2 regions of the Brevundimonas sp. TWP1-3 genome follow, and region 1 is predicted to be linked to the other one. Evidence: riboswitches for the same ligand, from Rfam matches in the RefSeq annotation. Region 1 holds a riboswitch; the other holds the start of a gene.
The links. Region 1 has a riboswitch for glycine ahead of gcvT (glycine cleavage system aminomethyltransferase GcvT). Riboswitches for the same ligand answer to the same signal wherever they lie in the genome.
Positions count from the first base shown of each region.

Region 2: linked by a shared signal. The riboswitch ahead of ACP693_RS16750 (TonB-dependent receptor domain-containing protein) and the one ahead of gcvT (glycine cleavage system aminomethyltransferase GcvT) in region 1 are both predicted to bind glycine.

Region 1 covers NZ_JAFCTP010000002.1:43,643-59,333, reverse strand. The annotation lists gene ACP693_RS12255 (ATP-binding protein) at 1-1,261, shown strand, start outside; gene ispH (4-hydroxy-3-methylbut-2-enyl diphosphate reductase) at 1,461-2,432, opposite strand; gene ACP693_RS12245 (AtpZ/AtpI family protein) at 2,683-3,042, shown strand; gene ACP693_RS12240 (F0F1 ATP synthase subunit A) at 3,049-3,834, shown strand; gene ACP693_RS12235 (F0F1 ATP synthase subunit C) at 3,893-4,117, shown strand; gene ACP693_RS12230 (hypothetical protein) at 4,186-4,758, shown strand; gene ACP693_RS12225 (F0F1 ATP synthase subunit B) at 4,758-5,273, shown strand; gene ACP693_RS12220 (DUF6789 family protein) at 5,350-5,820, opposite strand; gene ACP693_RS12215 (PGPGW domain-containing protein) at 5,954-6,358, opposite strand; gene ACP693_RS12210 (oxidoreductase) at 6,562-7,506, opposite strand; gene ACP693_RS12205 (TetR family transcriptional regulator) at 7,577-8,182, shown strand; gene gcvPB (aminomethyl-transferring glycine dehydrogenase subunit GcvPB) at 8,274-9,842, opposite strand; gene gcvPA (aminomethyl-transferring glycine dehydrogenase subunit GcvPA) at 9,855-11,201, opposite strand; gene gcvH (glycine cleavage system protein GcvH) at 11,267-11,632, opposite strand; gene gcvT (glycine cleavage system aminomethyltransferase GcvT) at 11,643-12,758, opposite strand; glycine riboswitch at 12,814-12,898, opposite strand; glycine riboswitch at 12,902-12,999, opposite strand; gene ACP693_RS12180 (alpha/beta hydrolase) at 13,105-14,142, shown strand; gene ACP693_RS12175 (class 1 fructose-bisphosphatase) at 14,369-15,334, shown strand; gene pncA (bifunctional nicotinamidase/pyrazinamidase) at 15,334-15,691, shown strand, end outside.
Region 2 covers NZ_JAFCTP010000003.1:63,987-79,677, forward strand. The annotation lists gene ACP693_RS16720 (pectinesterase family protein) at 1-229, opposite strand, end outside; gene ACP693_RS16725 (TonB-dependent receptor) at 309-3,338, opposite strand; gene ACP693_RS16730 (FecR family protein) at 3,443-4,387, opposite strand; gene ACP693_RS16735 (RNA polymerase sigma factor) at 4,384-4,911, opposite strand; gene ACP693_RS16740 (amidohydrolase family protein) at 5,039-6,034, opposite strand; gene ACP693_RS16745 (S9 family peptidase) at 6,065-8,005, opposite strand; gene ACP693_RS16750 (TonB-dependent receptor domain-containing protein) at 8,096-10,795, opposite strand; glycine riboswitch at 10,970-11,057, opposite strand; gene ACP693_RS16755 (ABC transporter substrate-binding protein) at 11,265-12,341, opposite strand; gene ACP693_RS16760 (response regulator transcription factor) at 12,425-13,087, shown strand; gene ACP693_RS16765 (sensor histidine kinase N-terminal domain-containing protein) at 13,084-14,460, shown strand; gene ACP693_RS16770 (hypothetical protein) at 15,000-15,221, shown strand; gene ACP693_RS16775 (hypothetical protein) at 15,340-15,691, opposite strand, start outside.

The DNA of each region.
Region 1 (15,691 bases):
GTTCCGCCTCAGCACCGAGGGCCGGCCAGCCAGTGCGCAGATCGGCGACGCGGTCGGACGAACGGCCCAGCCTTTGGTTGATGAATTGCGTGCGCAAGCCGCTGGACGAGATCGCTCGGCGACAGCGGAGGTAGCCGTCCGCTTGAAGGCCGCCTTCGTACAGGTCGGCGGCGACATCTATGTGCTGGGCGCCTCGACCGTCGTGCGCCACACGGCGGCCGGGTCAACGCCGACGTCCGACCCGATCGTGGCCTCGCTCAAGCCGTTTGCGGCCGAGTTGGACCCGCTGCGCACGCGGTTGGCCTTGACCGAGGTGCATTTCCAGCCCGGCGACGCCGCGCCGCCCCAAGGCATGAGTGGGGTCGATGTGCGCGACGCTGGCGGCGCCCTGTTGGGCCGCGTCGTCTGGACGCCGGAACGGCCGGGCTATCAGATCCTGACGAAGGCCGGGCCGCTGCTGCTTTTGTTGGTCGTGGTTCTGATCGTCGGCACGGCGTTCCTGTTCTGGAATACGACCGCCGATGTGCGCCGTCTGCGGGCGTCCGAGGTCGCCTTATCGTCCGCGCTGGAGCGTGCCGAGGCCGCAAACCAGGCCAAGACCCGGTTCCTGTCGAACGTCAGCCACGAACTGCGCACGCCCCTGAACGGGGTGCTGGGCATGGCCGAGGTGATCGGGGCGGACCTGGTCACGCCGCAGCAGCGCGACAGACTGGAAATCCTGAAGGCGTCGGGTCGTCAGCAGCTGCGGCTGGTCGAGGAGTTGCTGGACGTGGTGCGGCTGCGCGACGGGGCGGTGACGCTGGAGACGCGACCGTTCCGGCCCAACAACCTGCTCGGCCGTGTCGCCAACGACCTTCGTGGCGCAGCTGAGGCCAAGGGCTTGAAGATAGACGTCGAGGCCGCCGAGGGCGAATGGCTGGGCGATCCGGTCCATGTCGAGAAACTGATGGCGGCGCTGAGCGACAACGCCGTGCGCTTCACCCGGACGGGCCAGATCACCCTGCGGGCCGTCGCCGGCGATCAGCTGGTGCTGGAGGTCGAGGACACCGGCCCCGGCATGGAGCCCGAGGCTGCGACCCGCCTGTTCGACGCCTTCACCCAAGGCGACGAGAGCAGCACGCGCACAGCCGACGGCCTGGGGCTGGGCCTGACGGCGGCGCATGGTCTGGCGGCGCTGATGGGGGGCAAGATCGAGGTCGTTACCGCGCCCGGCGTCGGCAGCACCTTCCGCGTCGCCCTGCCCTTGCAGGCCGTCGAGTAGGTTCTGCACAAACCACTTCCGTCACCCTCGGGCTCGTCCCGAGGGCCTACGGTGAATGCGAACGAGGTTGCGGACGGGTTCAGGCGACGGCTTGCAACGTCTGCGGTCGAGCGCGACCAACAGTGGGCCCTCGGGACAAGCCCGAGGGTGACGGGATCTAAAACGAGATGGACGTCATCGCGCCCAGCGGGTTAGCGACTTAGGCCGTCAGCAGACGCGGCAGTTTGAAGGTGACGGTCTCGCGGGCGCCGTCGTCCTCGGTCACTGTGGCGTCGAACCGGGCGCGGATGGCGTCCACCAAGCCCTCGATCAGCGGCTCGGGCGCAGAGGCCCCGGCGGTGACGCCGACGGTCTGGACCCCGTCGAACCAGGTCCAGTCCACCTGGGACGCATCGTCCACCAGATAGGCGGCTCCGGCGCCCGCGCGCATCGCCACCTCGACCAGCCGCACCGAGTTGGACGAGTTCTTGGACCCCACCACCAGCACCAGCTCGCAGCCCTCGCCCAACGCCTTGACCGCATCCTGGCGGTTGGTGGTGGCGTAGCAGATGTCTTCCTTGTGCGGATCGGGCAGTTCGGGGAAGCGGCGCTTCAGCACCTTCAGGATGCCCGCCGTGTCGTCGACCGACAGGGTGGTCTGGGTCGCATAGGCCAGAGGGGCGTCGCCGGGGCGTTCGAACGATTCGGCGTCGGCCTCGGTCTCGACCAGGCTGATGGCGCCCTGCGGCAGCTGGCCCAGGGTGCCGACGACTTCGGGGTGGCCCGCATGGCCGATCAGGATGATGTGCTTGCCGGCGGCATGGTGACGCTCGGCCTCGACATGGACCTTGGACACCAGGGGGCAGGTGGCGTCCAGGAACACCAGCTCGCGCGCCCGGGCGGTGGCGGGCACCGACTTGGGCACGCCGTGGGCCGAGAAGACGACGGGCCGGTCGTCGGGGCATTCGTCCAGTTCCTTGACGAAGACCGCGCCCATGGCCTTCAGCCGCTCGACGACGTGGCGGTTGTGAACGATCTCGTGGCGCACATAGACGGGGGCGCCGAACTTCTCGATGGCGCGTTCGACGATCTGGATCGCCCGGTCCACCCCGGCGCAGAAGCCGCGCGGCGTCGCCAGCCGAACCGAAATCGGGCGAAGCGGAGCGGCGGGGGGAGGAACATGCGCATTCATGGCCGTGAACCTAGTCGTTTGCGGCGCTGATCGCCATCGGACCCGTGTCGCGACGGGCGGGATTCTGTCGCCGTGAACAGCGGCGCATCGTCACGGCTTGTCCACAGGCGGCGAAAGTCGAAATTCTACAACGGTTTAGAGCGTGATCACGACGCCTTGACCTATGGGCCGCTCACGATTAGTTTCCGCGCCGAATTCAGACCCGTTCGGACGCACCGTCCGGACGCTGAACGCACAGGTCCTATCCCCCATGCCGGAATCGCGCGAAGAGGCGATCAAACGCCTCCAAGACAGCGCATCCGCATTGGAGGCGCGGACGACGGCGGAGAAATCCGCCGAGCTGACCGGCCATCAGGTGTCGGGTCAGGCCTACAAGATCATCGCCGAGCTTCTCGGCGGCGTCCTGGTGGGTCTGGCGTTCGGAGCGATCGCGGATTGGGTCCTTGGGATCCGTCCGTGGGGTTTGATCGGCGGGGTCCTTCTGGGCTTCGCCTTGTCGATTTACATGGCGCGTCGCACAGCCAACCGGCTGATGGCGCAGGCAAAGGCGTTGGGAACGTCGGCTCCGGCCGAACCCTACGTCGAGGCCGACGAAGACGGGGAACGATAGGGCTTCATGGCCGATCCGATTCATCAGTTTCAGATTCAGAAGGTCATCGACCTTCCTGACGTGACCCTGCCTGTTCTGGGCGTGGTCGATCTGGCGATCACCAATTCGCACATCGCCATGACGGCCGCCTTCGTGGTGATCGTCGGCTTCCTGGCCGCCGTGACGTCGAACGCCAAGATCGTGCCGGGCCGCCTGCAGTCGGCGGGCGAGGGTATGTTCGGCCTGATCGACAACCTGGCCGATTCCATCATCGGTCACGAAGGCCGCAAATATTTCCCGTTCGTCTTCACCCTGTTCACCCTGATCCTGGGCATGAACATCCTGGGTCTGTTCCTGACCTTCACGGCGACCTCGCAACTGGCCATCACGATCACCTTCGCCCTGATCACCTTCGGTCTGGTGCTGGTGGTCGGCTTCGCCAAGAACGGCCTGGGCTTCTTCAAGCTGTTCTGGCCCATGGGCGCGCCGCTGGCGTTGCGCCCCGTCGTCGGCCTGATCGAGTTCGTCTCCTTCCTGCTGCGTCCGGTAACCCTGGCGCTTCGTCTGTTCGGCAACATGCTGGGCGGCCACGTCGCGCTTAAGATCTTCGCTGGCTTCGTCGTGTCGCTGGGCATGCTGGGCCTGAGCGGCGGCATCGGTCTGCTGGCCTTCCCGGTCGCGGCCCTGTCGCTGGGCATGGTCGTCGCCCTGACCGCGCTGGAGTTCCTCGTGGCCTTCCTCCAGGCCTTCGTCTTCGCCGTTCTGGCCTGCATCTATCTGAATGATGTGGTCAACCTGGACCACGCCCACTAAAGGGCCGGACCAGTCTCTTCACCCCAACCACCAACGACTTTAATCTAGGAATACAATCATGGACGCTGAAGCCGCCAAGTACATCGGTGCCGGTCTCGCAACCCTGGGCATGATCGGTTCGGCCCTGGGCGTGGGCAACATCTTCGGTCAGTTCCTGGCCGGCGCCCTGCGCAACCCGTCGGCCGCCGCCGGCCAAGTCGGCAACCTGTTCGTGGGCGCCGCCCTTGCCGAAGCCCTGGGCATCCTGGCCTTCGTGCTCGGCATCCTGATGATCTTCGGCTGATATCAGCCGATTACGGCGCGCGGGGTTCGCCCGCGCGCCGCTTCATCTGATCCTGCAGTAGACGGTTCATGGCCAGCACCCAATCCAACCATGCAGTCCTGGCTTCGGTCGAAGCGGACCTGCACGCCGAGACGGCGACCGCCGCCGAGCACGGCTCGGGCGGCCTGCCGCAATTCCAGTTCGAGCACTGGGCGGGCCAGATCGGCTATCTGCTGATCCTGTTCGTCGTCCTGTACCTGCTGGTCTCCAAGGTCTTCGCGCCGCGCCTTCGCAAGGTGATGGACGAACGGGCCGACACCATTTCCACCGCCGTCGCCACCGCGCGTCAGGTCCAGGCCGAGGCCGCCGAACAGGCCGCTCTCGCTCAGGCCGAAGTCGCCAAGGCCCGCGCCGACGCCCGTTCGATGGCCGCCGCCGCCAAGGCGCGCGTGACCGAGGACGCCAACGCCCGCCAGGCTGCGGAAGAAGCGATCGTCAACGTTCGCATCGCCGAGGCCGAGGCCTCCATCGGCAAGACGCGCGACGCCGCCATGGCCAATGTCTCCACCATCGCCTCCGACACGACCGCCGCCATGGTCGAGCGTCTGACCGGCAAGGCCGCGACCGCAGCCGAGCTGGCCGCCGTCAAGGGAGCCGCCTGATGAACCTGATCTTCGAACACGGCATCTGGAGCTTCGCCAATGCGGAGATCTGGGTCGGCATCGGCCTGATCCTGTTCTTCGGCATCCTGGTCGCCGCCGGCGTGCCCAAGATCGCCGCCAAGGCCCTAGACGCCAAGGCCGCCAAGATCCAGGCGGACCTGGATGAGGCCGCTCGCCTGCGCGCCGAGGCCGAGGCCCTGCTGGTCCAGATCCGCAAGGAAAAGGCCGAGGCCGAGGCCCAGGCCGCCGAGATGATGGCCCAGGCGGAAGCCGACGCCCGTCGTCTGGAAGTCGAGACCAAGGCCAAGCTGGAAGAGACCCTGGCCCGTCGCCAGAAGATGGCCGAGACCCGCATCGCCCAGGCCGAGGCCCAGGCCTCCGCCGAGGTCAAGGCCGCCGCCGCCGACCTGGCCGCCAAGACCGCCGAACAGATCCTGACCGCCCGCATCGCCAGCGGCGCCAAGGATCCGCTGCTGGACAGCGCCATCGCCCAGATCGGCGATCGCCTGAACTGATCCGCACTCACGCTGAATGAAACAAGGCCCCCGACGTCGCCGTCGGGGGCCTTTTTCTTGGGCGGTCAAGCCGCGATCAGTGAGCGTGTGCGCCGCCGATGATCGTGGCGCCCAAACGTTTGTCGCGCGCCACCAGCCGGGCATAGACATTGCCCAGCACAATGCCGAACACGGCGTGGGTGATCAGCAGCCAGGCGAAGGTGCCGAAGCCGGAGCCGGCCGTGAAGGTCCGGTAGTTTCCGAACATGACGATCACCGCCATCATCAGCACCCAGGCGCCGACGGCGAAGACGATGCCCTTGGTCTCGGGCGTGTCGGTCGGCAGTCGGGGACACAGGATGGCGAACAGCGGCCCCAGGATGAGCACGCCGCTGATGACGTGAACCACCCACCCGACGGCGAGGTTTCCCGGCATGCCCAACATGCTTGCGATGACCCCCTGGAAGGGATCGAACCAGTTGAGGAACAGATTGGGTATTTCGAGCAAGGATACGGCCATGGTCGCCGCAAACCCGGCGATCAGACCCTTTTGTACGCGTGACATCATGACCTTAGCGCCTCCCAACGCATGAGTGGTTCTCTGATAACGCGCAGACAGGATACGCCTGACGGGGGGAGGACTGCGTTCACGTTGCCGTGGTTAGCGGTTGCAGCAACGCAACCGCAATAATATCGGCTAACTAGCGGAACAGCTTGCGGAAATAGCGCCGCACCTGTTTGCGGCCGCGCGACAGGCGACGACCGGATCGCTTGGTCACGACCTTTTCGGCACGCAACGCCTGTTGCCAGAAGACCGGAGCGAACTCCGGCTTCTTCCGCATCAAGCGACGGAAGGGATAGACCCATTTGGGGCGGGCGTACTGGGCGCGAATGAACTGACGCTTGGCCCAGAACGAGCTCTTCAGGATCAGCATCAGGCCGACAGCAATGACCGGAATCCCGCCGGGACCCGGCAGGGGCGCGATCAGAATCCCCAGCAGCACCACGAACAGGCCGCCGATCATCAGCGCCCAGCGTTTCACCAGACGCAGCGTGCGGCTGCGCGGTTTTGAAGGCTGTGCGAGGAGAACGGAGAGGGAGGTCACGAATACGCCAGATGGGGAGGGGAGGTCGTCATGACAACGGTCGTCACGGGCGCACGATCCCTCGTCGGGAAAGGAAAAGGCGACCGTGACGACCTTGCCACAAACCTCTTAAGGCTCTGCGTCGATGGCGGATCGGTGTCCGCTGAATGACGCTTTGGTCATGAACCGCAGTCGTTCGCCGGCTGTTGCCGATGCGACACGGATCAGCCGTAGCGGACGCCGGTCAGACGCTCGGATTCCGCCCAGAGCAGTTGTGCGACCTCGGCGTCCTGGGCCTGGGGCTTGATCTCGGCGGAGCCCGGCGGTCCCTTCATCTCCATGACGCGTTGCGGTCCATAGTAGTCGCCCCCCTTCACGGTGGGCCCCGTGGCGGCCAGCAGCGTCGGCAGGGCGCCGTCTGCGGCGGAATGGCTGATGAAGGGCTGAAGCAGTCGCCCCGCCGCCATCATCAATCCGCCCGCGCCCGACTGGGCCGGACCATTGGCGATCAGGTCGGTTCGTGCGAAGCCGGGGTGGGCCGCCGCGCTGGTCAGCTTCCAGCCCTGCGCCTGGCTGCGCCGGTCCAGCTCGATGGCGAACATCAGCATGGCCAGCTTGGACTGCTGATAGACCGGCCATGGCTTGTAGGCCGTCTTTTCGTAATTCAGATCGTCGAGGCGGATGCGCCCGCCTCTGTGGGCGATGCTGGACAGTTGCACCACGCGCGCCCCCTCTGACCTGGAATCGGTTGCGCTGAGCAGGGGCAGCAGCCGTCCCGTAAGGGCGAAATGCGACAGGTAGTTTGTGCCGAACTGCATCTCGAAGCCATCGGTCGTGACCTGCCGCGTCGGCAGGGCCATGACGCCGGCGTTGTTGATCAGGATGTCGATGGGCCGTCCCGCCGTCAGATGACGGTCTGCGAAGGCGGAGATGGACGACAGGTCGCCCAGGTCCAGCAGGTCGAACCTCACGTCGGCGCCGGGATGTCGTGCGCGGATCAGCCGCTCGGCCTCGGCCCCCTTGGTTGGATTGCGGGCGGCCAGCACCACTTCGGCGCCTTTTGCGGCCAGTACGAGGGCGGTTTCCAGGCCCAGACCGCCGGTCGCGCCTGTAATCATGACAAGCTTGCCGCTCTGGTCGGGAATATCGTCTGTGGTCCAGGTCGTCATTTCGCTATCCTGTCGCTGAAACATGTTGTCTCCAAGGGTTCCGGCTTGCATATCTGCATCCGGTGCAAATATGCAAGAAGTGCAAGAAAAGATTTCCGTCAACGATCAAGGCCTGCGTGAGCGCAAACGGCTGGAGACGCACGCCCGTATCCAGGCCGAGGGCATGCGTCTGTTCCTCGACAGGGGGTTCGAGGCGACGACCTTGGACGATGTGGCGCAGGCGGCGGACGTATCGCGACGAACCCTGCTGAACTATTTCGGATCCAAGGAGGAGATCGTCTTTTCGGCCAAGGCTGGGTTTCCGCAAATGGTCGCGGACGCCATCGCCGCACGACCGGCGGACGAACCCCTGCTGGACATGGTGGAGAACGCCCTGATCGATCTGGCCCAGCAACCTCAGTCAGAAGAGACCAAGGCGGTGGCCGTCCTGATCCACGGCACACCCTCGCTCAGGGCGGGTGACCAGGCGAAATACGAACAGGTCGAGCGGCTGCTGGCTGGGGCGCTAGCGGCGCGCAAAGGCCTGGCGTCCGACGACATCGCCTGCCGCGTCGTCGCCGGGACGGCGGTCAGCATCATGAAGCTGTCCCTGGACGCCTGGCTGGCCCACCCCGATGCGCCGCCCGAGACGTTTGGCCGCGCAGCCTTCGCGGCGCTGAGACGGGCGGCGGGCTAGGGATTTCGGGGCTACGAAAGCCCCATCATTCTTCCTATGGCCGTCATCCTAGGGACAAGCCCTAGAATGACGGGACTTAGGGGTGTCGGCTTTACGCCGCCTGGTTCGAGCCTGCCGGGGCCGACCAGCGCAGAACCGGCGAGCGGGCGGCGCGGGTTTCGTCCAGGCGCTTCAGCGGGGCGTGGAAGGGGGCGCCCTTGAAGCGGTCAACGTCGCCGGCCTTCGCGGCTTGCGCCAACAGACGCATGGCGTGGATGAAGCGATCCAGTTCGGCCTTGGACTCGGTTTCCGTCGGCTCGATCAGCATGGCGCCGTGGACGACCAGGGGGAAATACATGGTCATCGGGTGGAAGCCCTCGTCGATCATCGCCTTGGCGAAGTCCAGCGTGGTGATGTCCGTGCCCTTCAGCCATTCGTCGTCGAACAGGGCCTCGTGCATGCAGGGGCCGTCGGGGAAGGCCGCCGACATCAGGTCCGACAGGCGGGCCTTGATGTAGTTGGCGTTCAGGACCGCATCCTCGGCCACCTGACGCAGGCCGTCTGCGCCGTGGCTCATCATGTAGGACAGGGCGCGCACATACATGCCCATCTGGCCCTGGAAGGCGCACAGGCGACCGAAGGCCTGGACGGCCTCGTCTTCCTCGCGCTCGATCAGGCGATAGCCGTTGTCGTCATGCACGACCCACGGAGCCGGCGCGAAGGGCGCCAGGGCCTCCGACAGCACCACCGGACCCGCGCCCGGCCCGCCGCCGCCGTGCGGCGTCGAGAAGGTCTTGTGCAGGTTGATGTGCATGGCGTCGACGCCCAGATCGCCCGGACGCACCCGGCCGACGATGGCGTTGAAGTTGGCGCCGTCGCAGTAGAAATAGGCGCCGGCTTCATGCGTCAGGCGGCTGATCTCCAGGATGTCGTGCTCGAACAGGCCGCAGGTGTTGGGATTGGTCACCATGATGGCGGCGACGTCGTCGCCCAGCTTGGACGCCAGGTCCGCCACGTCCACGCGGCCGTCTTCGGTCTGGGCGACCTCGACGACAGTGTAGCCGACGAAGGCGGCCGTGGCCGGGTTGGTGCCGTGGGCGCTGGTGGGCACCAGCACCTTGCGGCGCTTCTCATGCTGGCCCGAGGCCTCGTGCGCGGCGCGGATGGTCATCAGGCCGCACAGTTCGCCGTGGGCGCCGGCTTTCGGAGACAGGGCGACGGCGGGCATGCCGGTCAGGGTCTTCAGCCAGTGGGCCAGCGTATCCATCAGCTCCAGCGCGCCCTGTACCGTCGAGATCGGTTGCAGCGGGTGGATGTCCGAGAAGCCGGCCAGGCGCGCCATCTTCTCGTTCAGGCGCGGGTTGTGCTTCATCGTGCACGAGCCCAGCGGATAGATGGCCAGGTCGATGGCGTGGTTCTTTTGCGATAGGCGCACATAGTGGCGCATGGCCTCGGGCTCGGACAAGCCGGGCAGGCCGATCGGATCCTTGCGGACCAGGTCGCCCAGGTCGGATCCATCGGTCTTGGGTTCCGGCAGATCGACGCCGGTCTTGCCCCAGCCGTCGCCCTCGAAGATCAGGGCTTCATTTTGCAGGAGACCGCGGCCGCCGGTCAGGGTGGCGGGCTTGGTCTGGATTTGGTTCGGGGCGGTCGGGCGGCCGACAGTGTTCATGGTGCTCATGGTCAGTATCCCTTAGGCGCCGAGGACTTGGGTAAGCGCTTTGGCCAGGATCCGGATGTCTGCATCCAGGGTGGTTTCGGTCGCGGCGACCAGCAGGACGTCGTCCATGCCGGCGGCGGGCGCCAGGCGGCTGTAGGGCACGCCTGCCAGCAGATGATGCCCGGCGAGCGTATCGACGACCTCGGCCGCGTTCTTGGGCAGGCGCACCGCGAACTCGTTGAAGAAGCGCGAGGTCAGGATTTCGACGCCCGGAATGGCCGCCAGGGCGTCGCGCGTGGCGACGGCCTTTTCGTGGTTCAGCAGGGCCAGTTTGCGCAGGCCCGTCTCGCCCAGCAGGCTCATGTGAATGGTGAAGGCCAGGGTGCAGAGGCCGGAATTGGTGCAGATATTCGACGTCGCCTTGTCGCGCCGGATATGCTGTTCCCGCGTCGACAGGGTCAGGACGAAGCCGCGCTCGCCGTCGGCGTCCACCGTCTCGCCGGTCAATCGGCCGGGCATCTGGCGGATCAGCTTCTCGCGGGTGGCGAACAGTCCGACATAGGGACCGCCGAAGTTCAGCGCGTTGCCGATCGACTGGCCCTCGGCCGCGACGATGTCCGCGCCCATCTCGCCGGGCGACTTCAGCAGGCCCATCGACACCGCCTCCGTGACCACGACGATCAGCAGGGCGCCGGCGGCGTGGGCGGCCTCGGCGATCTTGGTGACATCCGTCGCCGTGCCGAAGACGTTCGGAGTTTGAACTACGACGCAGGCTGTATCCGGACCGATCTGATCGATTACGGCGGCCTCGGCGTCCACAGCGGGCGCCAGAACCTGCGTCTCGACGCCGACGGCGTGGACCACGGTCTCGGTCGCCTTGACGTAGTGGGGGTGGACGCCGCCGCTGATCACCGCCTTGTTGCGGCGGGTCACGCGGGTCGCCATCAGCACACCCTCGGCCATGGCGGTCGAACCGTCATAGAGGGACGCGTTGGCCACCGGCATGCCAGTCAGGTTCGCGACCTGGGTCTGGAACTCGTACAGATATTGCAGCGTGCCCTGGGCGATTTCCGGCTGATAGGGGGTGTAACTGGTCAGGAACTCGGACCGTTGGATCACGTGATCCACCGTCGCCGGGACGTGGTGCTTGTAGGCCCCTGCGCCGCAGAAGAAGGGCACGGCGCCGGCCGTGGCGTTCTTGGCCGCCATGGCGGACAGGGCGCGTTCGACCTCCATCTCGCCGGCCACGCGGGGCAGGTCCACCGGCCCGTCCAGCCGCGCCGCCTCGGGCACGTCCACGAACAGGTCGTCGATCGATTTCGCGCCGATGGCGGCGAGCATCGCCGTGCGGTCGTCGGGCGTCAGGGGGAGATAACGCATGGTCTTGTCCTGGGCCGTGAAAGGCCGAAGACCCTCTGACTTTTAATCAGAGGGTCCGATGGGTCTTAGAGAGTGGCGAGGAAGGCGTCGTAGGCGGCCTGGTCCATCAGGGCGTCCAGTTCGGCAGCGTCCGACACCTTGATCTTGGCGAACCAGCCGTCCGCTTCCGGGGCCGAGTTGACGGTTTCCGGCGCGGTCGACAGAGCGTCGTTGGCCTCGACCACTTCGCCCGAGACGGGGGCGTAGACGTCCGAGGCGGCCTTGACGCTTTCGACCACGGCGAAGCTGGCGCCCTTGGCGACGGTCTTGCCGATTTCAGGCACTTCCACGAACACCACGTCGCCCAGGGCGTCGGCTGCGTGTTTGGAAATACCCACGGTGGCGATGTCGCCGTCCAGGCTGACCCACTCGTGATCCTTGGTGAACTTCATGATCTGATCCTCAGACGGTCTTCGGTTTGCGGTAATAGCGTTGCGCCACGAAGGGCATGGCGACGACTTCGGCGGCGGCAGTCTTGCCGCGCACGACGACCTTCAGGTCCGTGCCCAGCGCGGCATAGGCCGGCGGCACGAAGCCCATGGCGATGTTCTTGCCCAGGGTGGGGGAGGGGCCGCCCGAGGTGACCTTGCCGATGACGTTACCGTCCATGTCGGCGATCTCGGCGCCTTCGCGGGCCGGGGCGCCTTCCTTGACGATCAGGCCGACGCGGACGCGCGTGGGCGTATCGGCCAATTCCTTCAGGATGCGGTCGGCGCCGTTGAAGTCGGCGCGCTCCTTGCGCGACTTGGACAGGGCGAAGGTCAGCGCGCCTTCCACCGGCGAGGTCGTCGGGTCGATGTCATGGCCGTGAAGCGGCAGGCCGGCTTCCAGGCGCAGGCTGTCGCGCGCGCCCAGGCCGATCGGCTTGACGCGGGCGTCTTCCAGGATGGTGTTCCAGACGCGCTCGGCCTGATCCGCCGGCACCGAAATCTCATAGCCGTCCTCGCCGGTATAGCCCGAACGCGAGACGTAGCAGTCGACGCCGAACAGCATCAGCCGGGCGCATTCCATGAAGCCCATCTCGGCCAGGATCGGCTCATGCGCGGCCATGACTTCGGCGGCTTCCGGCCCCTGGATGGCGATCAGGGCGCGGTCCAGCACGGTCAGCTTGGCGTCGCCTTCAAGGTTCGCCTGCCAGAAGGCGAAGTCCTCGTCCTTGTTGCCGGCGTTGACGACGACGAACAGGCCGTCGTGGTCGGGGCGGCCCGCCATCAGGTCGTCGATGATCCCGCCGTCCTTGTTCAGCAGCAGCGAATATTTCTGTTTGCCGGCCTTCAGGATCGCATAGTCGCCGGGCACGAACCGCTCGAACTGGGCGGTCGCGTCGGCGCCGGTGATCTTGCACTGGCCCATGTGGGACACGTCGAACAGGCCGGCGTGTTCGCGGGTCCAGCGATGTTCGGCCAGGACGCCCTCATACTGGACCGGCATGTCATAGCCGCCGAAACCCACCATGCGGGCCCCCAGCGCGCGGTGCGCGGCGTTCAGGGGCGTGGTCTTCAGGGCTTGGTCGGTCATGGTTCAGGCTTTCACGGTCGCGTTTGGTGGCGGAGCTCCGCCGTCTTCGCGCCCCCGCTGTCCTGAAGCCTGAGAGATTCCGGCGACCAAATCATGTCGCCTTGCTCCGTCGGCGCGCCCGAATGGGCGACTTTCCAGCGTCCGTATGCTTCGCGGTCCGTTTGCCTGAGCGTTTCCGGGGCGGTTGCGCCTTCGGCGTCGAGGCCTGTTTCCAGACTCCGAACTCTCCCGCGAGAGCGCTCGACCTAAGGCATCGACTCCGGCCCCAAGTCAAGCGGTCGGGGAACAAGGATGCGTGGGGCGGGTTGTCGTCAAGAGCCCCCGTTCGAAACCCAGGAATCCCAAAATGTCGATTATAGACAAGCTGTTCGGCGACAACGACAAGCCGCGTGACACCCCCGCCAAGGCCGACGGCCCGATGCAGAAGGTGCTGGACGAACTGGCGTCGCTCGGCGGCAAGCCGATCGAGACCCTGTCGCCGGAAGAGGCCCGCCAGCAACCGACCCCGACCGACGCCGTGAAATCCCTGTTGCGCAATGACGGCAAGGACCCCAGCGACGACATGGGCGTCAAGACCAGCGACATCACCATTCCCGGCGCCGCCGGCCCGATCCAGGCGCGCATCTACAAACCGCACGACCATTCCGAGGACAAGCTGCATCCGGTCGTGGTCTATTTCCACGGCGGCGGCTTCGTGATCGCCGATCTTGACGTCTATGACGGCGGCCCGCGCGGCGTATCCAAGATGGCCGATGTGATCGTGGTCTCGGTCCACTATCGCCAAGCCCCTGAACACCACTTCCCCGCCGCCCACGACGATGCCCTGGCCGCCTATCGCTGGGTGCTGGAAAACGCCCAGACCTTCAATGGCGACCCGCAGAAGGTGGCGGTTATGGGCGAAAGCGCCGGCGGCAACCTGGCCATCGGCGTTTCCATGATGGCGCGCGACGCCGGCCTGCCGGCGCCGAAACATCAGGTGCTGGTCTATCCGGTCGCCGGGGTGGACATGGACAATGAGTCCTACGTCGAGAACGCCGACGCCAAGCCGCTGAACAAGCCGATGATGAAGTGGTTCGTGAAGCACATCTTCGCCAGCGAGGCCGACGCCCAGGATCCGCGCATCAACATCGTCGAAAAAGCGAACCTGACCGGCCTGCCGTCCTCGACGGTCATCTGCGCCGATATCGACCCCCTGCGTTCGGAGGGCGAATTGCTGGCCGAAAAGCTGGAACAGGCTGGCGTGGATGTGCGCCACAAGACCTTCCACGGTTCGACGCACGAGTTCTTCGGCATGGCGACGGTCGTGCCGGACGCGGCTGCGGCCCAGACCTTCGCCGCACATGAGTTGAAGCGCGCGTTCGGCACGGCGATCCTGCCGATTTAACATCCCTTCTCCCTTTGGGAGAAGGTGGCCCGAAGGGCCGGATGAGGGCCGGATGAGGGCCGGGTGGCGGGCCAATTCGCACCATCCGACCCTCATCCTTTCGCCTTGCGTATCGCCTGCGGCTCTCCGAGGCTCAAGCCCTCTCCCAATGGGAGAGGGTTTCTGTCTTGCGGTGGCGCGTCTCGCCCGCCAAGAACGGCGCAACGCCCAGAACCGGATCGACCGCATGACCCGCACCCGCCTCGACGCCCATATCGCCGCCCTGGACGCGCCCGAGGGTCTGAAGACGGTCTTGACCGTCGTCGCCGCCACCTGTGCGGACATCAGCAAGGTCGTGGCCGGCGGCGCCCTGGCCGGCGCCCTGGGCGCTTCGGGCCAGATCAACGTCCAGGACGAGGAGCAGAAGAAGCTCGACGTAATGACCAACGACATGCTGACCGACGCCCTTCTGGCCAGCCCCGCCGTCGCCGGCGTCGCCTCGGAAGAGATGGACGAGGTCCAGCCGGCGTCCCATTCGACCGGTGAATACCTCGCGCTGTTCGACCCGCTGGACGGCTCGTCCAACATCGACATCAACGCCATGGTCGGCACCATTATCTCGGTGCTGAAGTCCGCCACGCCTTCGCCGACCGAGGCCGATTTCATGCAGCCGGGCCGCAATCAGGTCGCGGCCCTCTATGCCCTCTACGGTCCCCAGACCATGCTGGTCCTGACCACCGGCGCCGGGGTGAAGGGCTTCACCCTGTCGAACGACGGCGACTGGATCTTGACCCACGACGCCATCGCCATATCGCCGGACACCAAGGAGTTCGCCATCAACATGTCGAACCTGCGCCACTGGTCCGAGCCGGTGCAGACCTATGTCGGCAACCTGTTGAAGGGCGAGGACGGTCCGCGCGGCAAGAACTTCAATATGCGCTGGGTCGCGGCCATGGTCGCCGACGTCCACCGCATCCTGATGCGCGGCGGGGTCTTCCTCTATCCGTGGGACAAGCGCGAGCCGAACAAGCCCGGAAAGCTGCGTCTGATGTACGAGGGCAATCCGATGGCCTTCCTGGTCGAACAGGCCGGGGGTAAGGCGACGACGGACGGGGTGCAGCCCATCCTGGACATCCAGCCCGAGCACCTGCACCAGCGCATCCCCGTGGCCCTGGGCTCGGCCAACGAGATCGACGCCTACGCGGGCGTTTGATGGACATCCGGCCCACTGACGCCCTGCTGGTCATCGACCCGCAGAACGACTTCTGCGAGGGCGGCGCTTTAGCGGTCGCAGGAGGGGCGGGGATCATGCCGCTGATCAACCGGCTGGCCGAACGGTTCACCCGCGTGATCCTGACCCAGGACTGGCACACGCCGGATCAGATCAGCTTCGCCTCCAACCACCCCGGCGCGGCCCCCTTCACCGAGATCGAGGTCGCCTACGGCCGCCAGATGCTGTGGCCGGATCATTGTATTCAGGGCTCAGCCGGCGCCGACTTCCATCCCGACGTCGCGCCGACGGTCGAGAATGCCCTGGCCGTGGTCCGCAAGGGCTACAACCCGGCGGTCG
Region 2 (15,691 bases), on a different contig from region 1:
AGATTCCGCGGGTCACCAGAATACGGAACGGCTTTCGTCCGTCAGCCGGCGCGGCGGCGATGGCGGCGGACAGGCTGGGATAGACGGGCGCCTCGAATTGACGGTCGCCGGGGCCGGCCCAGATGACCGCGTCGAATGCTGTCGCAGCCGACCATGATGGCGTCGACGCTATCATGGGCAGGACGGCGCCAGCAGCCAACAGGTTGCGACGTGAGACCAGCGGGATCATGGCGGCTCCGAATTGAAAAAGAGGGCGCCGGCCGGCGTACCGCCCAGCGCCCAGTCTCCCGGGGGGAGTTGGGAGTGTCTTAGAAGGTGTAGCGGACGCCGAAGTTGTACTGTCGTCCCGTGTGCGAATAGACGTAGATGCTGTCGCGGCGGCTGTCGGTGTACTGCTCGTTGAAGGCGTCGGTCAGGTTCAACCCTTCGAACGTCACCTTGATGCGATCGGTCAGGGCGTAGGAGGCCGAGGCGTCCACCGTCACGATCTCGCGCACCCCGTCGATATCATTGGTGCTGGTGCCGCTGGGCACCGCCGTCAGATAGCGATCGCGATAGGCGGCCGACACACGGGCGCTGAACCGGTCGTCCTCATAATAGAGGGTGGCGTTGTAGGCGGTCTTCGACAGGCCGAGCAGGTCGTTTTCGACGAAGCCCGACGGAGACCGCGACGAGATGTAGCTGATCTTCGAATCCACCAGGGTGACGTTGAAGATGGCGCCGAGATTGTCGAACGGCCCAGGCAGGAAGGTGAACGGCTGCTGATAGCTGATCTCGATCCCCTTCAGCGGCCCGCCCTCCGTATTGACCGGCTGGCTGAACAGGAAGACATCGCTGGGCGACACGCCCAGGCCGTTGAGCAAGTCCGGCGACAGGCCTGACTGATTGAACGGCTGCGAGATCCGCGAGGTCTGGATGTAGCTTTCGATGTCCTTGTAGAAGAGCCCAACGGACAGCAGAGCGTCCGGGGCGAAATACCATTCGGCCGACAGGTCGTAGGTCGTGGCGCGAATGGGATCCAGATACGGATTGCCCGAACTGACGCTGAACACGCCGACCGTGCTCAGGCTTCCGCCCGGCGTTACGCTGCCGAGATTGGGACGCGTCATGACCTTGGCCGCACCGAAGCGCAGCAGGAAGTCCGGCGTGACCTCGGCCGTCAGGTTCAGTGCCGGCAGCACGTCGTCATAGTCGCGATCGACCGTCGTCTGCTGGGCGGCGCCGGCGACCAGCTGATAGCCGGTCGAGCTCTGCTTCGTCTTCACATAACGAACGCCGATGTCGCCCCGCACCGGAATACCGCCGAGCTCCGTATCGAAGTCCAACTGGAGATAGGCGGCCGAGTCCTTCTCGGTCACATTGCGGATATTGCCCCGTGCATTGGCGTTCGATGCGCCGCTCAGTTCGAACAGACCCGTGCCGCTGTAGATGTTGAACAGGTCCGCGAAGGCGTTGAGGTTCGGTGCGATCCAGTTCGTGACCGTGCCGTCTGGCGCCCCCAGATTGCGTCCGAAGCCGCTGACCAGCTCGGTCAGGCTGGTCAGGGTCACACCTGCGGGCAGTTGGGGCACTACGCCCTCGTTGACCCGCGCCAGAGCCCAGGAATCGAACTCATATTCCTTGTAGTTCACCCCCGCCTTCAGCGTCAGCGACGGCGTCAGGTCAAAGCCTCCGTCGAGCTGCGCCGTCTTGATCGTGTTCGTCACGCCCTGCGGACGCAGGCGGATCTCCGAACGCGCGGCTCCGAAATTATAGGCCAGCGGGTCGGTGACATCGTAGCCGAAGCCGATCAGCGGCGCGTCGCGGTTCTGCCGATAGTCGTAGAAGTAGTTGTCCGAATTCTCGCGATTCAGGATCACCGTCATCTGGATCGGGTTATCGAAGTCGGACGTGGAATAGCCGATCAGACCCTTGACGCGGAACCGGTCGCTAAACGCATGTTCGATGCTCAGCGTGCCTTGGGTGTATTTGGTGTCCAGCTCGTCGTAGCGAGTCTCGGTCTCCACATCGACGTCGTCGAACAGGCCATAGACCATGTCCCCGTTCGCATCGATGACGCCGTCGCGCACGATGATTTCCGGCCGTCCGCCCTGGGACGCGTTACGGGCGAAGGACAGGGCCTCCAGCCAGTTCTCCTGACGCGTCGCCTTGAAGTCGGAATAGAGCAGATCGAGGTTGATCAGCGTTTGTTCCTGCGGGCGGAACTGCACTGAACCGGTCAGGCCGAGACGCTCCTGATCATGGGTGAGCCGTCCGTAGCGCGGGAAGCGCGGCGTATAGACATCGGCCCGCCTTGCATCGGCAAAGGGCGACGCGGGATTGTAACCGCCGGCCTCCGTGCCGTTCAGCCAGCCGCCGGAGCCGTGGCCTTCTTCCAACAACTGACGCTTGGTGTAGGCGACCGACACGAGTGCGCCGAGCCGGCCGTCCATCCAGGTGTTGCTGGCGAGCGCGGCGAACCTTGGGTCCCATTTGCGCGACAGGTCGTTGTAGCCGTACTGGCCCGACAGCACGAGATTGGCGCCGGCATAGTCGAAGGGTCGCCCGGTCTGCAGATCGACCGTCGCGCCCAGCGAACCTTCTTCAGTCTCGGCCGAGGCGGTCTTGCGCACGGTGATGCTGTTGAAAAGCTCGGACGCAAAGACGTTGAAGTCGAACGCGCGGTTACGGTTCGCCCCGCCCGAACTGTCGGTGCCCGACGCCGTGCTCTGGCCCTCGACGCCATTGATGCGGACACGCGTGAACTGCGGTCCCAGGCCCCGCACCGTGATCTGACGGCCTTCGCCGGCGTCGCGCGCGATGGAGACGCCCGGCACCCGTTGGATGGACTCGGCCAGATTGGCGTCGGGGAAGTCGGCCATGTCCTCGGCCTTGATCACATCGACGACGCCGTTTGCCCGACGCTTGGCCGTCAGCGCACTGCCCAACGAGGCACGGAAACCGGTTACCACGATAGTTTCGACTTCGTCGGCCTGGTCTTCGACTTCGCTCCCCTGGGCGGCGGTCTGCGGGGCCACGGTCGCGCCGGCGAGAACGGCCGTACGTCCGTTGTTGGACGCCACGACAAGATTGCTGCCCTGCAAAAGCTGGTTCAGGCCCTGATTGACGGAATAGACGCCCTGCACGGCGGCGGTCCGTTGTCCGGCGACCGCATCCGTCGAAGCCAGAACCTGCAGATCGGCCTGACGTGCAAATGCAGCCACGCCGGTCGAGGCGGGTTGCGCCGGAACATTGAACTGCCTGTCTTGCGCCTGGGCGGCGCCAGCGCCGGCCAGAGTCATCGTGCTGACGGCGATCATCAGCGACGCCCTCGCGCCTTGGTTTCGCGACATGGCCATGCGTCGGCCCTCCCTTTTCTGTTTCCTGGTTCCCGGACCCTTCTGCGAGGGTTCCAAGAGTCTCGATGTCCGGCGATCGACTTTCCGTCGCCGGATCAAAAGATTTATTTCGCCCCGCCCAGCATGATGACGTCATTTCCGACCGTCACCCCTGCACCATGGGCGACGCCGACGGCCTCGGCGAAGCTTTCCGGCTCGTTGGTGCGGAACCAGCCGACGACCGTGCGGCCTTCCAGATCGGGATCGACGATCACGATCTTGCGGCCGTTGTAGCGATTGAACTCGGCGGCCGCAGCGGCGATTGTGTCACCATCCAGAACGATCTGGCCGTCCCGCCACGACAGGGCGCGATCCATCTCCAGCGGACGCTTGACCGGGCTGGAGGCGCCGGCCTGATCGCTGACGAAGACCTGTTCGCCGGCCACGACGCGGCGACGCTGTCCTCCGGCGCCCTTGTCGCTCCAGACCTCCACAACGCCTTCGGTCACCCGAACCTCAGCCCCGCCGGCCTTGCGGCGGACGGAGAAGGCGGTGCCGACCGCCTGAACCCGAATGTCGCCTGCCGCCACGACGAACGGACGCGACCGATCTTTTGCGACCTGGAACCAGGCCTCGCCGCGGTCCAGCGTCACGGCGCGCTCGGCCTTCTGGAAGCGGATATCCAGCGTCGTATCGGTGTTGATCGCCGCCATCGACCCATCCGCCAACGGCACCCGACGGATCTCTCCCACCAAGGTGCGATAACGCTGTCGCGACAAGACCGGCGTCAGCACGACGCCGGCGGCGACCGCCGCCGCCAGGCCAAAACCGCCCAACATGATGCGGCGGTCGAGCTTTGCCGGCGTCTGGCGCGCCTTCGCCTCCGACACAGGATCGACCATCAGGGTCATGACCGCCCGCGCCCGCCACAAGGCGCCCTGACGACGGCTGTCGCCTGCGAGCCAGTCGTTCAATGCGATCTGGTCCCCAGCGCCCAACGCGCCCGCGTCAAGCCGAGCGGCCCACTCGGCGGCGACGGCGTCGATTTCGGTCGAGATTTCCCGGTTCATGCGCGCCGTTCCCCGCTCGACGACGCATGGACTTGGGAATCCGCCTTGGCCAAGCCGGCCAGAACCGCCTTCAGCCCCCGCGCGGCTTCGTTCTCGACCACGTTTTCGGTCACGCCCAGCTGAACCGCGATTTCCTTTTGCGACAGCCCCATGATCCGGCGCATCTCGAAGATGCGCCGGCTGCGTTCCGGCAATGTGGCGACGATCTTCATTACGCGTTCGAGTTCCTTGCGCCCCCCGGCGATACGCTCGGGCGACGGTTCGTCCCACTCGATGCGCAGGGCGTCGATTTCCGTCACGGCGTCTATCCGCACGATCCGGGCGCGCCGCATCTGCTCCAGCACCACGGACCGCGCCGTCTGAAAGAAATAGGCCCGCGGGCTTTCGATCTGTTCGACCGCCTTGAGGTTCGCCAGTCGGCAATAGGCTTCCTGAACGACGTCATCGACATCATTGGACGTGACGAGCGAACGCTTCAGCCAGACGCGCACGTCCTGCTCATGGGGCAGGATTTCGCGCGCCAACCAGCGAACCCGCGCCCGTTCCGATTCCCCGCCGCCTTGCACCTACCGTCGCTCCCCCGTTGGGAGCACGATGCGCGCGGACGAACTTTCCGTCAAAGCGTCGAGGCTGCGGACGCCATTCGGCTCGCTATCTCACCGCGACGCGTCTTTGCCGCAGGGCAGCCGCTTCCTGTGACGACAGCGGCAAAGACCCCATCGCGTCGTTCAGATAGCCGTCCAAAGACCCGGAGAAGGGCCAGTCGGAACCTGGCGCGAAACGCTCGACGCCGATGCTTCTCATGACCTCGACCAGTCGCGCCCGGTTTTCCGGCGACGTATCGGCGTCGAAAACCTGGGCCAGGTCGAAGTAGAGGTTGGGAAATGTGTCAGGCCGGTCCGCCAGGGCGTATCGAAACGCCTCCAGCGCGTCCCAGGTGTTCGCGTCCAGGCCGCCCCAGCCGCCGGAATGGGCGATGACCACAGGGACGTTGCGGGCGCGGGGCAGGACCTGTTCGACGAAGATGCGAACTTCGGGCGCGCCATAGCCCTCTGCCCGGGTGCGCATATGGATCATGATGGTCAGCCGGGCGTCCGATGCGGCCTCGAAGACGGCCGCCAGGCGACGAACGTGGTCGGGATTGCGCAGATCGACATCCGAGTTGGTCAGGTGCAGCTTCAATCCCTGGGCGTAGGGGTCGTCTTTCCACGCCTCGATTTCGGCCAGAGCTTCGGGCGTCAGCGGATTGACCGAGACGAAGGCGACTAGTCGCCCCGGGTGCGCCGCCGCCGTAGCGACGGTGAAGGCGTTGGCGTCGTGAACCCGCGTCGCGGCGTCGGCCAGCGGGGGAACCATCATCGGGCTTTCAGCCAGATAGGCCGTGGACATCATCCAGGCCGTTTGCACCCCCGCTTCGTCCATATCCGCCAGCAGAGCATCGGCTGTCAGCGGTCTGACGAAGGCCGGGTCGCACGCGCCGAGCCGTCCCGGACTGCTGCAATAGGCCGGCAAAATCTCGAGAATAGCCGGCGAATGGACGTGGACGTGATGGTCGGTGTGAACCGGCGTGCGGGTCTGCGCCATCACGGGCGCCGCAAGCAGCGCGGCCGAAACCGCGCTCGCCGCGACGATGCATTTGAAGGTCATGGATAGATTTCTGAAACGCGCCGGTGGAGCTCAGCGCGCGGCGTCGCCCAGCAGCGTCTGTTTCCAGAACAACAGGCTGGTCCAGAAATAGTAGTCCTCGTTTTCCTTCTTGTGGAAACCATGCCCCTCGTTCTGCGCCAGCAGGTGCCAGGCCGTGCCGCCGTTGCCGCGCACGGCGCTGATGATCTGGTCGGCTTCGGACGCCGGGACGCGGGGGTCGTTGCCGCCTGTGGCGACCAGCAGCGGAATGGTGATCTTGTCCACGCTGGTCAGGGGCGAGATAGCCTGCAGTTGCGCGCGCTGCACCGGATCACGCTCATCGCCGTATTCCACGCGCCGCAGGTCGCGGCGATACGACTGGGTGTTTTCCAGGAAGGTGACGAAGTTGGAGATGGCGACGTAGCAGTTCGCCCCCTTCAGCCGGTCGCTGTAATGCACCGCCGTGGCGTAGCACATATAGCCTCCGTACGAGACGCCGGTCACGGCGAACCGCGAGGCGTCCAGGTCCGGATTGACCTCCAGCACGTCGAGGAAGGCGCCGATATCCTTGACCGAATTCTCGCGCTGGAACGGGCCGTTGTCCAGGTTCACGAACCGTGTGCCGTAGCCGGAAGACCCGCGCACGTTGGGGAAGAAGATCGCCACGCCCAGTTCGTTCAGTAGATAGTTCTGAGAGCCCAGGAAATCGGGACGGGTCTGGCCTTCCGGTCCGCCGTGGATGTCGACGATCAGGGGGCGCTTGCCGGGGAATTTGGCCGGATCGGGCTGATAGAGGAAGCCGGACACGGTCTCGCCGTCGAAGCTCTTCACCTCGACCAGCTTGGGCTCGATGTTGATCGCGGGGTCCAGGCCGCCGGTCTCGCTGTGGGTCCATTGGGTGACCGCCAGGGTCGTCGGATCGATGGAGAAGGCGTCGCCCGACACGCGGGCGGAGGACAGGCTCAGCCCGATCGCGCCCCAGGGGGCGATGTCGATGGCGGGGCCGATGGTGTAGGGGATGACGCCCTCCGGCAGGCCCGTGACGACACGGACGGCGCCCGTGGCGACATCCATGACCTTGAGCCGCGAGACGCCCGCCTCGTTCACGGCATAGGCGATGAAGCTGCCGTCCGGCGCCAGTGCGTAATCACTAACGTCCCACCGGGTCTCGGAGCTGACGGGCGCGAAACCGCCCTGTCCGATCCGCCCCAGGCGCAGGAAGTCGCTGTCCTTGTTGGATGTCGCCCAGACCGTGCCGTCGGCCGCATATTTGGGATCGACATAAGAAACCTGCGCCGCCGGATCCGTCAGCGGCGTCATCCGGCCGGACGCCAGGTCCAGTTCATAGACCACGGCGATGTTGATCGACATCCGGTTCAGGACCAGGGCCTTGGCCCCATCCCCGGAGAAGTCGGCGATGTTCCAGCCGCCGCCCGAAACCTGCGCCACCAGACGGTCGGTCGAGGGGTCGGCGGGATCGACGACATACAGGTCCATGTCCGCGCCGTTGCGTCGCGACGAGGCATAGCCGACCCGCTTGCCATCCGGGCTCCAGGCGCCGAACCAGTTGCGGCTCTTGCCGTCGGTGATGCGATTCAGCCGGCCGCCGGACAGGGTGTAGAGCTGATAGAACTCATCCCCGCCATTGTCCTTTTGGACCAGCAGGGTCTGGCCGGAAGGCGACAACGCGCCGCCCACGATCGGCTCCGCCTCGAAGCTGATCTGGGTGCGGGCTCCGTCGGGACCGGCGACGACGTGAAGCTGGTCCGTGGCGCCGAACCGGGTCTTGATCAGCATGGACCGGTCTGCGGCGTTCCACCCCATGAAGGCGGCGCGACGCGCCTGAAGATAGGGCTGGGTCGCAGCGACCAGATCGTCCGGCACCGCCGGCAGGCCATCGGCCACGATCGCAGCCGGCTTGGGCGCTTCGGCGAAGGCGGCGGGCGCTGCAGACAGCGCGAGCGCAAGCGCCAGCGGGAGACGAGAGATCATCATTCGGACCGTGAACTGGGGGAAAGAAGAAGGGGTCGCCGGCTCCTGATCGGGAGAACGAAGCCGGCGACCTGGAGCGCGCTACCCGAACTAGAAGCGGTAACGCGCGCCTACCGTGACGTACCGACCGACCACGTCGTAGTACGGAGAGAAGAGCGAACCATCCGGCGGCGACTTGTCGAACAGGTTGGTCGCATTGGCGTAGAGCTCGACGCCGTCGGCGCCGTAGTGGGCCAGATCGGCCGTCAGCCCCAGATCGACATAGGTGAAGGCGTCGATGTCGTTGTTCACGATCTTGACGGTGCTGTTGTAGACGCCCTCCGAGATGTAGCGGGCGCGCAGGTTTGCGCCGAACACCTCCCCTTGCCAGCCCAGGCTGGCGTTGACCCGCAGTTCCGGCACGCCCAGGCCGAAGGCATAACCCTGCGACTTGACGTATTCGATCTCGGAGATGCCGTCGTCCGTCGTCAGGCTGTTCACCCAGGTTCCGACAAGGCGCATCTGCACCCGTCCGGTCGCGCCCGGAACCCACAGGTCCGCCGGGGACGAATAGGAGACTTCGGCGTCGATGCCGTCGGTGTGATACTCGGCCAGGTTCACATAGGTGGACCGCGTGCGAATCAGATTGCCCGAGGTGTCACGATCGACATTGGCGCACAGGGCGGTGTTGCCGTTGAAACAGCGGCTGACCAGATCCTGGGGCGCAATCGTGGTGATCACATCGTCGATCTTGATGTTGTAGTAGTCGACCGACATGTTCAGGCTGGGGATCGACGGGGGCGAATAGGTCAGTCCCAGCGTCAGGGTGTCCGCCGTTTCCGGCGCCAGGTTCGGGTTACCGCCGCCGTTGTTCAGCGTGTAGACGGTCTGGCCCTTCAAGGGGTCGTTGATGTTGTTATAGCCGGTCGTGGTGGTGGTGTAGAGTTCGGTCAGGTTGGCCGAACGGATGTCCCGCGATTGGGTGATGCGCCCCCGGAAACCGGGGAAGAACTCGTTGGTCGCGCCGACCTTCCACGACCAGATCGAGCCCGTGGTGTCATAGTCAGAGATACGCGCTGCGGCGTTGAATTCCAGATTGTTCAACACCGGCAGGTCGCGAACGATCGGCACCAGGATTTCACCGAAGGCTTCCTTGACGGTGAACTCGCCCGACATGGCCGAGAAGCTGAAGGTCTGGAACGCCTTGGCGGCGTCCAGTTCACCCACGCGCTGATCGGTCTGCTCCTTGCGGGCCTCAAGGCCGACGGCGATCGAGACATCCCCCGCCGGCAGGCTGAAGGGCTCGCCGCGCAGGCTGACGCCGGCGACATCCAGCTTCGTCGTGGTCCGTTGTTGCGGCGTGCCGGTGACATAGTCGATGGCTTCCTGAGACGGCGCGCCCAGGCCGAACAGGTTGATCGGCACGCAGCCGGAGTTGGCGTTGGTCAGGGTCACGCGACAGACGGGCTGATTGGTGACGGGGCTGATGACCGAGTCGACCGCCTGGGCGTAGTTGGTGGTCAGCAGGAAGCCCGGCGTGTCGATATTATTCTCGTATTCGCCGTGGCTGTAGTAGGCGCCCCAGCGCCAGTTGTCGCCGAACTCGCCGTCCAGGGCGATGGTCGCCTGGGTCGTGACACGCTCGAAATCGATCGTAGAATAGGACAGGTCGGAGTTGAAGCGGCCCATGGTGAAGGAGGTCTGGCCCGCCGCCGCCATCTGCTGCTTGATCGCCGCAGACAGGAAGGCGTTGTCGTTCTTGATCGTCAGATTGCCGCGGTTGTGATCGCCGAACCAGATGTAGTTGTTCCACATCCGCGAGTGACGGACGTCGGCCGTCAGCCGCAGCTTGTCGGCCAGTTCGTAGGTGGCGCTGGCCAGAGCGGCGTAGCGACGCTGGGGCGTGACCAGGGGGCTGAGATCGTCGTTCGACGGTCCCTCGCCGCCAACCGTATTTGTGCCGACCACCGTGCCATAGTTGAAGGCGCGCAGCGTGCCGTCGGGATTGAACACCTTGCCAGCATTCACGCCGGACACGATCAGACCGCCGTAGGCTGCGTTGGAGAAGCCGACGTTGGGAACGGTGACAAACGCGCCTGCGCCGTTCGAGACCTGAGCCCAGCGACCGATGGCCGGACGCGAGGTCTTGGGAACGACGCCGTCGTTGTCCAGATATTCGCCGCCGATCACGAAATGACCGCGGCCGTTGGCGAACGGCGTGCCCCATGCGGCCTCGAACCGCTGTTGCTCGGCGTCGTCGAAGGACGAGATGCCGTATTCGGCGCCCAGCTTGCCGCCGGTGAAGAAGCGGTCGATGCCGATGTTCACAACGCCGGCGACGGCGCCCGAACCCCAGGCTGCGGATGCGCCGCCGGTGACGACGTCCACGCTCTTCACCAGAACGGACGGAATGCTGTTGAGGTCGTTTTCGCTCGACACCCGACGCCCGTCGATCAGGACCAGCGTGCGGTTGATCCCCAGGCCGCGCAGATCGACCGGCGCATTGCCCGCACCTGTGTTGGTGCCGGTCGTCTGGGGCGAACTGCTGGCCTTGAACTGAGGCATGTCGTTTAGCGCGGCGGCGATGTTCTGGCGCGCGCCGACCGAAAGATCCTCAGCCGTCAGATGGATGGTGGGCGTGGGCGCCTGGAAGCCGGCCCGGTCGATCCGGGACGCGGTGACGACGATGTCGTCCACCGAGGCGGCGGCCTCTGGAGCGGTTTGGGCGTCCTGTGCGTGAGCGATCCCGGCGCACGACAGAAGGGCGATGGCGCTGCAGCAGGTGGTCAGATGGCGGTTGAGACGAGACAAGGCGATGGTCCTCATAAAGATGACGCCCCTCCCCAGGGGTGTCTGACGCGAGCGACGCTCTGCGGCGTCGTTTCGCCCCCGCTGTCATCAGGCCTGAGAGCTTCGGGGCCTTGCGACCCGTTTCTCCTTCGGCGAGGGCGGATCCCCCGGACCCGTCCTTCTCTCCAGCGTTCCTTCAGCAAGACGGTCCGTTTGCCTGAGCGTTTCCGGGGCGGTTGCGCCTTCGGCGTCGGCCGGAGCCGATCTCTCCCGCCTTGCTGAAGCTGAGTAAGATCGACCCCGCGACTGGTGTCAAATACGTGAAAACCGCAATTTTATTGCGGCAACAAGCGCCATGTTCGCATTTCGTTGCTCTTCAAGATCGGCGCGCATCGTTTATGGTCGCGCTAGAACGGCAGCTCGTGGGGCGGTGACGGCGGCGTGACAGAAAGGCGGGTTTAGGACTTTGTGGACTTATCCACAGGAACGCTCAGGGCGCGGCGGGATCCGAGGGCGCCCTGACGCCAAGACGCATCGCGGCGTCCCATCGCGTCAGCAGGGTCGCGCGGCGCGCCTGATCCAGATTGGCCAGCAGGGCCGGCCCCACACGGATAGGCCGAACGCCGGGCGACGCGGGTCGCAGGGGCGCATCGACATCGTCGCGCACCGGCCGAACACCCAGCGCTCCGATCACCCGCTGGCCTTCGCGCGACAGCAGGAAGTCCAGGAACAGCCGCGCGGCATTCGGATGCGCGGCGTTGCGCGGAATGAACGCCACCCGCGAAACGGACAGATGATAGTCGTCAGGCGTGATCAGCCCGATCTCGGGAACACGTTCGGCCCAGGACTCGCCGTAAGACCGATTCATATTATAGGCGAACACCATCCGCCCATCGGCGATCTGGCCCATCATCCTCTGCCCCGAGGTGTCCAGTCGCGGACGCTGCGCGCCCAGCGCCTCCATCAACGGCCAGGCGTCGGGATAGATCTGCACGTCCGCCGACAACTGCATCAGGGCCACGCCGCTGCGTTCCGCATCATAGAGAGTGACGCGTCCGTCGAAGACGTCAGGCCGCGTCCTGAGCAACCGCAGCAGATCCGCGTGACTGCGGGGCACGACATCGCCCGCAAGCTGGCCCTTATTATAGGCGAACACGATCGGCTCGGCGGTCAGCCCATATCCCTGGTCGCGCCACACCGACCCGTCTGGCATCGCCGCCCGATGCGGGGACTTGTAGGCCTGGGCATAGCCGTCGTTGATCAGCTTGACCTGCACGTCCATCGCCGTGCTCCAGACCAGATCCGGCCCGTCCCGCCCAGCGTCCGCCAGGGCGCGAACCTGTTCGGCGATCCGGGTGGAGTTTATGTCTTCCAGACGCACGCTGATCCCGGGCCAGCGACGACGAAAGGCCTCCAGTACCGGCCCCATAAGGCTGGTGTTGGTCAGGATGTGCAGCGCCCCTTCGCGACGCGCCAGCCAGCGGACCCGCTGCGCGGTGCCCGCCCCCTCCGGTTCCGACGAACAGGCGGCGGCGCCCAATCCGGCGACGCCTCCCGCCAGACCCATCAGCAGATGTCGTCGATCCGTCTTCACCGCTCCGGCTTTCTGGCTATGGTGTCGCGCATGATCCGTCGCCCCATTCCGTCGCCATGAGAATACTCGTCGTCGAAGATGACAAGGCGCTGCGGCATTCACTTGAAGCCAGTCTTCACGAGGCGGGGTTCGAGGCAAGCTGTATCGACAGCGGTGAACAGGCCTTGCAGCTCGAAAGCGCAGAGGTCTTCGACGCCGCCATCCTGGACATCGGCCTGCCCGACATCGACGGCTTCGAAGTGCTCAGAACCCTGAGGCGTCGAGGATCGTCGACGCCGGTTCTGATGCTGACGGCGCGCGACGCGCTCGGCGACCGCGTTGCGGGCCTAGACCTCGGGGCCGACGACTATTTGGTCAAGCCGTTCGCTCCGTCGGAACTGGTCGCGCGCCTGCGCGCCATCGTGCGCCGGCGTCAGGGACAGGCCGCCGGCGCGGTCGTGGTCGGAACCCTCTTCTGCGACTGGCGCACCGGCCGCGCCCTGGTCAACGACCGAGACCTTGCTCTGCGCCCCCGCGAATGGGCCGCCCTGCGCGTCCTTGCGTCTCGGCCGGGACAGGTGGTGGACCGCGACCTGCTGGCCGCCGAGGTCTTCCCGCAGGACGAGGCACCGTCCCTCAATGCGCTGGAAATCCACGTCGGACGGCTGCGTCGCAAGCTTCAGCCCGACGGTCCTGCGGTGACCAATATTCGTGGTCGCGGGTATCGTCTCGATCCATGAGCCGCGCCCGGCCTGCCCGTTCCCACAGCCTGGTCACGCGCCTGTTGATCGCACAGGTGGTTCCGCTGGCGATCTTCGCCGTCGTCGTTCTGGCGGTCGGCGCCTGGACGGCCCAGCGGGTGGTGGCGAGCAATGCAGACCGGTTGCTGGCAGGCGCGCTGCAAACGATCCGCGAGACCGTGTCGGTCGCGGATGACCGCATCACCGTGAACGTGGAACCTTGGGCCCTGGCCCTCCTGGACGGCCCCGAGCGTGACGCCGTCTTCTACAGCGTCCGCGAAGGCGACTGGCTCGTCACTGGCTATCCAGAACTGCCCAACCTCGCTCAGGCCCAAGCGGACCGCCCGGTCTTCGCAGACCTGTCGGTCCGGGGCGTTTCGGTGCGGATGGCGCAACAGACACTGATCATCCCCGGCCGCGACGCCCCCATCCGCGTCTCGGTCGCCCAAAGTTTGGACTCCCGCCGCGCCAGCCTGCGCGAGCTTTACCGCAGCATGCTGCTTCTCCCTGGCCTTTTGGTCGTGCTGGCCGCTCTGCTGATCTGGCCAGCGCTGCAATGGGGCCTGAACTCGCTCAAACGTCTGATCGACGACCTGACGCGACGGCCCAGCCCCTCAGCCGACTTCGCCCCGACCAATGTCGATCTGGCCCCGCGCGAATTCTGGCCGGTCCTGAACGCCTTCAACCATCTGCTCGCGCGGCTGGAGACCTCGACCTCCGGCATTCAGCGGTTCGCAGCCGACGCCTCGCATCAACTGCGCACGCCGCTGTCGGTGGTGTCCGCCAATCTCGAACTTCTCGCAGGCTCTTCTCGTCCCTGGACGGATCAGGAGAGACGGTTGCTCGCCGATTCTCGCGACGCCGTCAGCGGCATGACGCGCCTCGTCGGACAACTGCTGTCAACGGCCCGCGCCGACGGCGCCCGCATCGAGTCTTCCGCCGACCTCGGCCGCGCCGCACGCCGCGCCTGCCAGGCCGCCCGTGAGCGTCGCAGCTTTCCTGCCGGCGCCATGCGTCTTCGTCTTCCTGCCGAACCGGTGACCGTCCTCGGCGCCGAAGACCTCATCACCGAACAGATCCTCAACCTGATCGACAACGCCTTCCACCACGGCGAACCGCCTGTGATCGTGCATGTTCAAACGACGGGTGCGGTCTGCGTCTGGGATCACGGCCCAGGCGTCGACGAAGCCACGCTTCCCCACCTTACCGACCGCTTCTTCCGCGCCGCCTCATCTCAAGCGTCCGGCTCCGGCCTCGGCCTGGCGATCGTTCACACCTTGGCCCAAGCTCAAGGCGCGCAGTTCAAACTGTGCAATCGCGGCGGGAAGAGATCTGGCCTAGTTGGAGGGATTGTCTTTCGACTTCTTACCTAAGGATATTGGCCTAAGTTTTCGGCGAAGCTGAATGGATTTCAGCGACCGGTCCCATCTCCGCAAATGCCGCTTAGGCGCAAATCGCCCTGCACTCTCATTTCGGAAAAGCGCCAGGACCGGACATTGGTAGGTTTCCAGACATCGGTAATTGCTTGTTAGCAACTCGACGCCAGTCGGCCGCACAAGCTGTTCGCCAAAACTAGAATCTAGCTCTTATCTTGGCGGCGCAACACTGAAGCTTATTGGCTCAGCCCCCTTGTAGGAATTCCACCGGAAAGCTGTAGCGTTCAGAATTGAGCCCGACCATGACCCAGCCGCTTGCATCGACGCTGCTCGAAAGAGTGCTTGAAGCAGGGCTGGACCCTACGACACGATTATCGGCGTCGAAATGAAAAAAAACCCGCTCCCTGTCTCCAAGAATGATCACGTCAGCGCGACCGTCTTGTCGGCGTGGCGCGAAATCTTCGGCGCTATGATTCCCTGACAATTTCCCTGATGCGGCTTGGGTCGCAGGATTTGACTTCAGCCGTCGTGGACGTTTGGCCGCTCAGGAAGTGGGCGCGCTCAACGACCCGAACCTCGCCGATGTGGCGCGTCAAAGGTTGTGGCGCGAACTCGGTCCCGTTCTACAGGTCAGCGCCGAAGCGACCGCGATCAAACTCGGCATGGCCGCGAAGAGCCGGGATGTGACAAAGGGTGGATCGAAAGGCGGGGACCCTTTCGCCGACGCGATCAACGCCACATATACCGCCGTAAGCTAAACGGGAGAGAAACTGTGGAACTGCGCGAGTTCATTAAAACAAGCCTCGTAGACATCCTTGGTGGCATCCAAGATGCTCAAAGTGAGGTCAACGCGAAGGTTCCTTGAAACGGCTCGGCTTAGCCTTCCGATTCCTCATCTGATGACAGAGGGGTATCTTGAAACAGCTTGTAGTGGATGCGCTGGATCGCCTTACTGAACCTCGCCGCCTTGATGGCTATCCGCTCAAGCTGGCCCGCGTAATAGGGCGTGTCCCGGTGGACGATCTCGCCGTTCGAGATAACGATTTCATCGAAACGGGCTATTCCGGGAAGCACGCTCATGTCCGCGTGGGCCATTTGATTCCGAATGTCCCGGCCCTGATCGAACCGATCAAGGATCGAAAGGCCCAAGGATCGGCTTGCTGAAAGAGGGCCTTGCGTATCCAGCACTCTGCGAAGGAACTTGATCCTTGATGCCGGGGTGAATGGC